Regions from separate parts of the Clostridium sp. AWRP genome, predicted to be linked through region 1. Evidence: a T-box and tRNA genes for the amino acid it is inferred to sense, from the RefSeq annotation. Region 1 holds a T-box; the other holds one or more tRNA genes.
What was found. A T-box is a leader RNA that pairs with one kind of tRNA and senses whether it is charged. The one in region 1 lies ahead of DMR38_RS20530 (glycine--tRNA ligase), so its partner is inferred to be a tRNA-Gly.

Region 1 (3,425 bases):
TGCATAAACGTCGATAATTCTTCTATTTTTATTCTAAACTGCTCCATGGTATCCCTATCTCTTACAGTAACAGTATTGTCATCCATTGTATCAAAATCTACTGTTATACAATAAGGCGTTCCAATTTCATCTTCTCTTCTATATCTCTTACCTATACTTCCTGCATCATCATACTCCACATTAAAATCTTTTCTTAAAATATTGTATACTTCTAAAGCTTTTTCTGATAATTTTTTACTAAGAGGTAAGATAGCTGCTTTAAATGGAGCTATAGCAGGGTGAAAATGTAGTACTGTTCTCACATCTCCTCCTTCTAATTCTTCTTCATCATATGCATCAACTAAAAATGCAAGTACAGCTCTATCAGCTCCTACAGAAGGTTCTATGCAGTATGGTATATATTTTTCCTTAGTTACCGTATCTAAATAAGTCATGTCCTTACCAGAATGCTCTTGATGCTGTTTTAAATCATAATCCGTTCTATCTGCTACACCCCAAAGTTCGCCCCATCCAAATGGAAATAAATATTCAATATCAGAAGTTGCCTTACTATAATGGGAAAGTTCTTCCTTATCATGATCTCTAAATCTTATATTTTCTTCTTTTATTCCAAGACTCAATAAGAAATTCCAGCAATACTTTTTCCAATAATCATGCCATTCTAAATCAGTTCCTGGTTTACAGAAAAATTCAAGCTCCATCTGTTCAAATTCTCTAGTTCTAAAAGTAAAGTTTCCTGGAGTTATTTCATTTCTAAAGGATTTACCTATTTGTGCTATTCCAAAAGGTATTTTTTTTCTACTTGTTCTTTGAACATTTTTAAAGTTTACAAATATACCCTGTGCAGTCTCAGGTCTCAGATATATTTCTGATTTTGAATCCTCTGTAACTCCTTGAAATGTTTTGAACATAAGATTAAATTGTCTGATATCGGTAAAATTCTTCTTTCCACAGCTAGGACAAACAATATTGTTGTCATCTATGTATTTCTTTAGCTTTTCATTGCTCCATCCATCAGCACTAGCCTTTTCTACTCCCTGTTCTGTCATATGTTCTTCTACCAATTTATCAGCTCTAAACCTAGCCTTACATTCTTTACAATCCATAAGTGGATCAGAAAAGTTTCCAACATGACCTGAAGCTACCCAAACTTCATTATTCATAAGTATGGCACAATCTATTCCTACATTATGTTCACTTTCATGAACAAACTTTTGCCACCAAACTTTCTTTACATTATTTTTTAGCTCTACTCCAACAGGCCCATAATCCCATGTATTAGCAAGGCCCCCATATATATCTGACCCAGGATATACAAATCCTCTACTTTTAGCTAAAGCTACTACTTTATCCATAGTTTTTTCAAAAGACATTATTTTTTCCCCTTTCTATTTTAATTCATTACTTATTATTAAACATTAAATCGGGATTTTAAAATATAAAAAAAGAACCTGCCACATAAGGGACGAATTTTATTTCCGCGGTTCCACCCTTTTTAGCACAAGCTCATCTTTAAATACATAGTTAGCTCAAAAGTTCCTTCATAAATGAAATCTCAGTTGTTTACACCATCCACAACTTCTCTGTAGAGATTTACATTAATACTATTCTTTATCACAGCATATATTAATTTTTTCTATATAATTTTCATTTTATCCTATTATCTTTAAATGTAAATAATAAGTCTTTAACTATTACAAAAAATGAAATGGCTCCGTGGAGAGGGCTCGAACCTCCAACCCTTCGGTTAACAGCCGAATGCTCAACCATTGAGCTACCACGGAATAACTTACATATAATATTATATCATGGTATTTTGAAAATGCAACATTTTTTTATTTTTTATGTAAAAACATTTTGAAGGCCTATGGATTTTAACTGGAATTTCCTTAGGTCTTCAAACAAGTTATATACTTACTGCTGTTGATTTGGCTTCATTGTAGGAAATAATATAACATCCCTTATTGAAGGAGAATTTGTGAGAAACATTACAAGTCTATCTACTCCTATTCCCAAACCTCCAGTTGGAGGCATGCCTATCTCAAGTGCATTTAAGAAATCTTCATCCATCATATATGCCTCATCATCACCTAATTCTCTTTCTTTCAGCTGCTGCATAAATCTTTCTCTCTGCACTATAGGATCATTTAGTTCTGAATATGCATTACATATTTCTCTCCCAAATATAAATCCTTCGAATCTTTCTGTAAACTTAGGATTTCCTCTCTTCTTTTTAGTAAGAGGTGATATCTCTACAGGATAATCCATTACAAAAGTAGGTTGAATGAATTGCTCTTCGCAAAATTCTTCAAACATAGCATCCAATATATCGCCTTTTGAACAATCCTTCAATTCCTTCTTTAATTCAATATGTTTCTCTTTAGCAATTTCTCTAGCTTCCTCATCGTCTTTCACTTCATCAAAATCCACATTTGCAAATTTTTTAACTGCCTCTACCATAGTAATTCTATTCCATGGTGGCTTAAAGTCTATTTCTGTATCTTCATAAACTACCTTTGTAGTACCAAGGACTTTCTCACATACATAAGCTATCATATTCTCAGTAATTTCCATCATATCGTTATAATCTGCAAAAGCTTCATATAATTCAATCGATGTATATTCTGGATTATGCCTTATATCCATACCTTCATTTCTAAAACATTTACCTATTTCATATACCTTTTCAAATCCACCAACTATAAGTCTTTTAAGATACAGTTCTGTAGCAATTCTCAAATACATATCTATATCAAGTGCATTATGATGAGTTGTAAAAGGTTTTGCTGCAGCTCCTCCAGCTATTGACGAAAGTATTGGAGTCTCCACTTCTATGTAGTCCTTGTTATCTAGGAATTCTCTTATTGACTTTATTATGGCAGTTCTCTTCAAGAAAGTATCTCTAACATCACTATTTATTATTAAATCCACATATCTCTGCCTATATCTCAAATCTGGATCTTTTAATCCATGCCATTTTTCTGGAAGCGGTTTGAGAGATTTAGCTACCAGCTCAAAATCTGTAATATGAATTGATATTTCTTCTGTCTTTGTTTTAAACACTCTACCAGTTACAGATAAAATATCACCAATATCATAGGATTTGTACTCTTTTAATTTCTCTTCACCTACATCGTTTATCCTTATATATAACTGTATCTTTCCATATCTATCATATAAATCGGAAAATCCAGCTTTTCCATGAACTCTTTTCGAAATAAGCCTTCCTGCTACAGTTACATCTTTACCTTCTAAAGTATCGTAGTTGTCCTTTACTTCTTTTGAAGTATGTGTCCTTTCTACTTTATATACGTCAAAAGGATCTTTTCCTGCTTCTTTAAGGTCTTCAAATTTTTGCAGTCTCTCCCTAATGAGCTCATTAGACTTTTCTTCTAGTGCATGTAATTTCTTTTCGTCTTTTGACA
Region 2 (3,425 bases), 660 kb from region 1:
ACTGCAGTTGTTACAAAATTGTACTTTATGCGTAAACACTTTTTTAATAGTATCAATAAGTTCTGTATTTTTACAATTTTCCACACAGTGAATAACTACTTTTTCAGGTGAGTTAGTTATAAGTGCACTTATTAAAATATCATCAGAATAATTATCACTTCCATATTTTAATTCCGTTAAATCCCTAAAAAAACTATCTGTTATTTCTTCTCCTTTTTTATTCTTTATAATATAACTTCCATCATTATCAATAATTATATTCACATAATCTATTTTGCTCTCTTGAATATCCACAAAATACTTTAAAAGTTTTATAAATTCATCGTATTCTTTTTCTACCATATATTTTTCCACTACTTTATCAACTATAACTTCTAAATCATTGAAAATCTCTTTTCTCCTAAAAGTTATGAAACCATCTACGTTTATTTCCTTATTTTCAGCCATACAATCTGATATTTTATTCAAAATATCGTTCTTTTTATTTATACAGTAAATAGAATTTTCATCTATAATTGTGCTTCTTCCCTTTAATACTTCCATGCTCTTTTCTCCGATTTTCTCTAAATCTTCATATTTTAAAAAGAAATACGTATCTGATAAAAAAAGCATAGCATCTTTTTCATAAAATTCATCTACTAATATATTATAAATTATATTTGAAACACACATATTAAATATATTCATAAGTTTATCGCTAATTTCCCCATCACAAAATACTTTAAGGAAGTGAGTACCCTTTTCAATATTTTCATATACTCCAATGAGTACATTCTTATTTTTAAAATATTCTTTTAAATCTCTTATTCCCTGGATTATACACTCTCTTTCTTTACTATATACCATAGTCAATAACAGCACCTCTCAACACTCCCTTCCAAAATAGTATGTGTCTAAAATAAATCTATATTCAAATTTCTATTGTCAAATATCGACAGCCAAATTCTCCAAAAATGTCCAATAAAAAATCAATTTATCCTATTACTACCTACTCTAATACTCCAAAGCACTCTGTGAAAGCGACTATCACTAAGAACCATGTTAATAAGTACCAATTGGAGTCAAAACTCCATCTGATGCCAAGAACCATGTTTATCAATGAATCTTAATTAGTGGGAGTATTACAGTAGATAGTCATTAAATAAAATTTTTACAAATATTTTTAATACACAAGTATTGACAATATACATATATCAAGATATAATATTAGTTGTTGTGACAATATTGTCGTAAGGGCGCATAGCTCAGCTGGGAGAGCATCTGCCTTACAAGCAGAGGGTCACAGGTTCGAGCCCTGTTGTGCCCACCAATTTATAAACTATTACTTCTTTATAGTGTAGTTTATAGATATTCGAGGTAATGTATTGTCTTTGGCCAGATAGCTCAGTCGGTAGAGCAGAGGACTGAAAATCCTCGTGTCCCTGGTTCGATTCCTGGTCTGGCCACCAGATTTAAAACGTGCGGGAGTGGCTCAGTGGTAGAGCGTCACCTTGCCAAGGTGAACGTCGCGAGTTCGAATCTCGTCTTCCGCTCCAGTAATGGCGCTATAGCCAAGTGGTAAGGCAGAGGTCTGCAAAACCTTTATCTCCAGTTCAAATCTGGATGGCGCCTCCATAAAAAGTAGTCTATATTAATAGGCTACTTTTTTTATTACATGAAGAGTCTTATAATACAGCTAAAATTCAATTATTTATCCTATATTAACCTTCTCTGTATTTCATACACATCCATGAGAAACTTCCCCTCCTATACTATGTGGTTTATTTGTATCATGTATTCCAATGTTTTTCTTGGATTCCTCAACTCTAATTATCGATGCATTAGTGAAAAGCAAAATAAGCCTCCACTTTACTAGTGTTTTATTTCATAATGAAAATATGCATATATAAAAAGTGGAATAATTTTATGAATTAGAGTACAATTCAAATAAATAAATATATAGATTGGAAGTGAAAATTTGAATAGTATATCAAAAAATGTTAGTTCTATAGAACTTTCAGGCATTAGAAAATTTTATAACAAATTAGTTAACTACCCGGATGCCATATCTTTAACCTTAGGTCAGCCTGATTTTAATGTACCTAAAAAAATTAAGGCAACCATGATACAATCTATTGAAGAAAACAAAACGGGATATACCTCAAATGCTGGAATTATAGAACTCCGAGAAGAAATATCAAAATATCTTGCGAATTTAAACATACATTACACTGCAGAAGAAACCTGTATTACCATAGGTGGAAGTGAAGCTTTAATGGATGTATTTGCAACTCTTGTAAATACAGGTGACAAAGTATTGATACCAACTCCTGCCTATCCTGCTTATGAAAGCTGTGTAAAAATTTTAGGTGGAAGTGTAATAAACTACAGTTTAAACCATGACTTTTCTATTAATTTTGACAGTTTAAAAAAAATATTAGAGAAGGAAAGGCCTAAATTAATAGTTCTCTCCTATCCTTGTAATCCAACAGGCGCTATTTTGTCTAAAGAAGACAGTACTAATTTATTTAATTTACTGAAAGAAAATGATGTATTAGTGTTAAGTGACGAAATATATGCTTCATTGTGCTTTGAAAAAGATTATTACTCTATTGCACAATACAAAGAAATAAAAGATAAAGTTATTTTAATAGGTGGTTTTTCCAAAATGTTCTCAATGACAGGTCTTAGAATAGGCTATGTATGTGCAAACACATACTTTATGAATGAGATAATAAAAGTGCACCAATACAATGTATCCTGTGCTCCTTCCATTTCTCAATGGGGAGCTTATGAAGGTTTAAAAAGCTGTATGGAAGATGTAAACTACATGAAGTCTAAATTTATGGAAAGAAGAAATTATGTTTTCAACAGGTTAAAATCTCTGGGATTCGAGGTAAACCTACCCAAAGGTGCTTTTTACATATTTCCATCAATAAAAAAATTTGGTATGAACAGCAATGATTTCTGTGAAAAACTTCTAAAAGAAGGTGGTGTAGCCATAGTACCAGGTTCAGCTTTTGGACCAGGTGGAGAAGATCATGTTAGAATATCCTATGCCTACAGTATGGAAGAACTTAAATTGTCCCTATCAAAAATAGAAAGATGGTTAGACACTTTAAAAATATAAACCATCCATATCTTTCCACTATTAATTGTAAATTATTTAAAAACATATATACACTTTAAAAGGGCTGACTCACTAATTAATTAGCGTGTTAGCCCTTTGTATTATTTACCATCAATTACATTTTCCATAGAATAAAAGCCCTTTTCTCTATTATACATAAACTCACAAGCATGAAGTGCTCCTACAGCAAAAACTTCTCTTGAAATAGCAGTATGCTTTATCTCAATAGTCTCACCCTGGCCTGCAAATATAACTTCATGTTCTCCTACTATAGTCCCACCTCTTACGGCATGAATACCTATTTCATTATGAACTC

Region 2: it encodes a tRNA-Gly, which carries the amino acid that the T-box ahead of DMR38_RS20530 (glycine--tRNA ligase) is inferred to sense. The anticodon was not compared.

What each region holds. Positions count from the first base shown of each region.
Region 1 covers NZ_CP029758.2:4,379,883-4,383,307, forward strand. Annotated here, with positions in the region: gene DMR38_RS20530 (glycine--tRNA ligase) at 1-1,373, opposite strand, end outside; T-box leader at 1,459-1,627, opposite strand; tRNA gene DMR38_RS20535 (tRNA-Asn) at 1,710-1,784, opposite strand; gene lysS (lysine--tRNA ligase) at 1,915-3,425, opposite strand, start outside.
Region 2 covers NZ_CP029758.2:3,718,544-3,721,968, forward strand. Annotated here, with positions in the region: gene ytxC (putative sporulation protein YtxC) at 1-861, opposite strand, end outside; tRNA gene DMR38_RS17245 (tRNA-Val) at 1,234-1,309, shown strand; tRNA gene DMR38_RS17250 (tRNA-Phe) at 1,373-1,448, shown strand; tRNA gene DMR38_RS17255 (tRNA-Gly) at 1,461-1,535, shown strand; tRNA gene DMR38_RS17260 (tRNA-Cys) at 1,541-1,614, shown strand; gene DMR38_RS17265 (L,D-transpeptidase) at 1,718-1,834, opposite strand; gene DMR38_RS17270 (aminotransferase class I/II-fold pyridoxal phosphate-dependent enzyme) at 1,958-3,109, shown strand; gene dapB (4-hydroxy-tetrahydrodipicolinate reductase) at 3,211-3,425, opposite strand, start outside.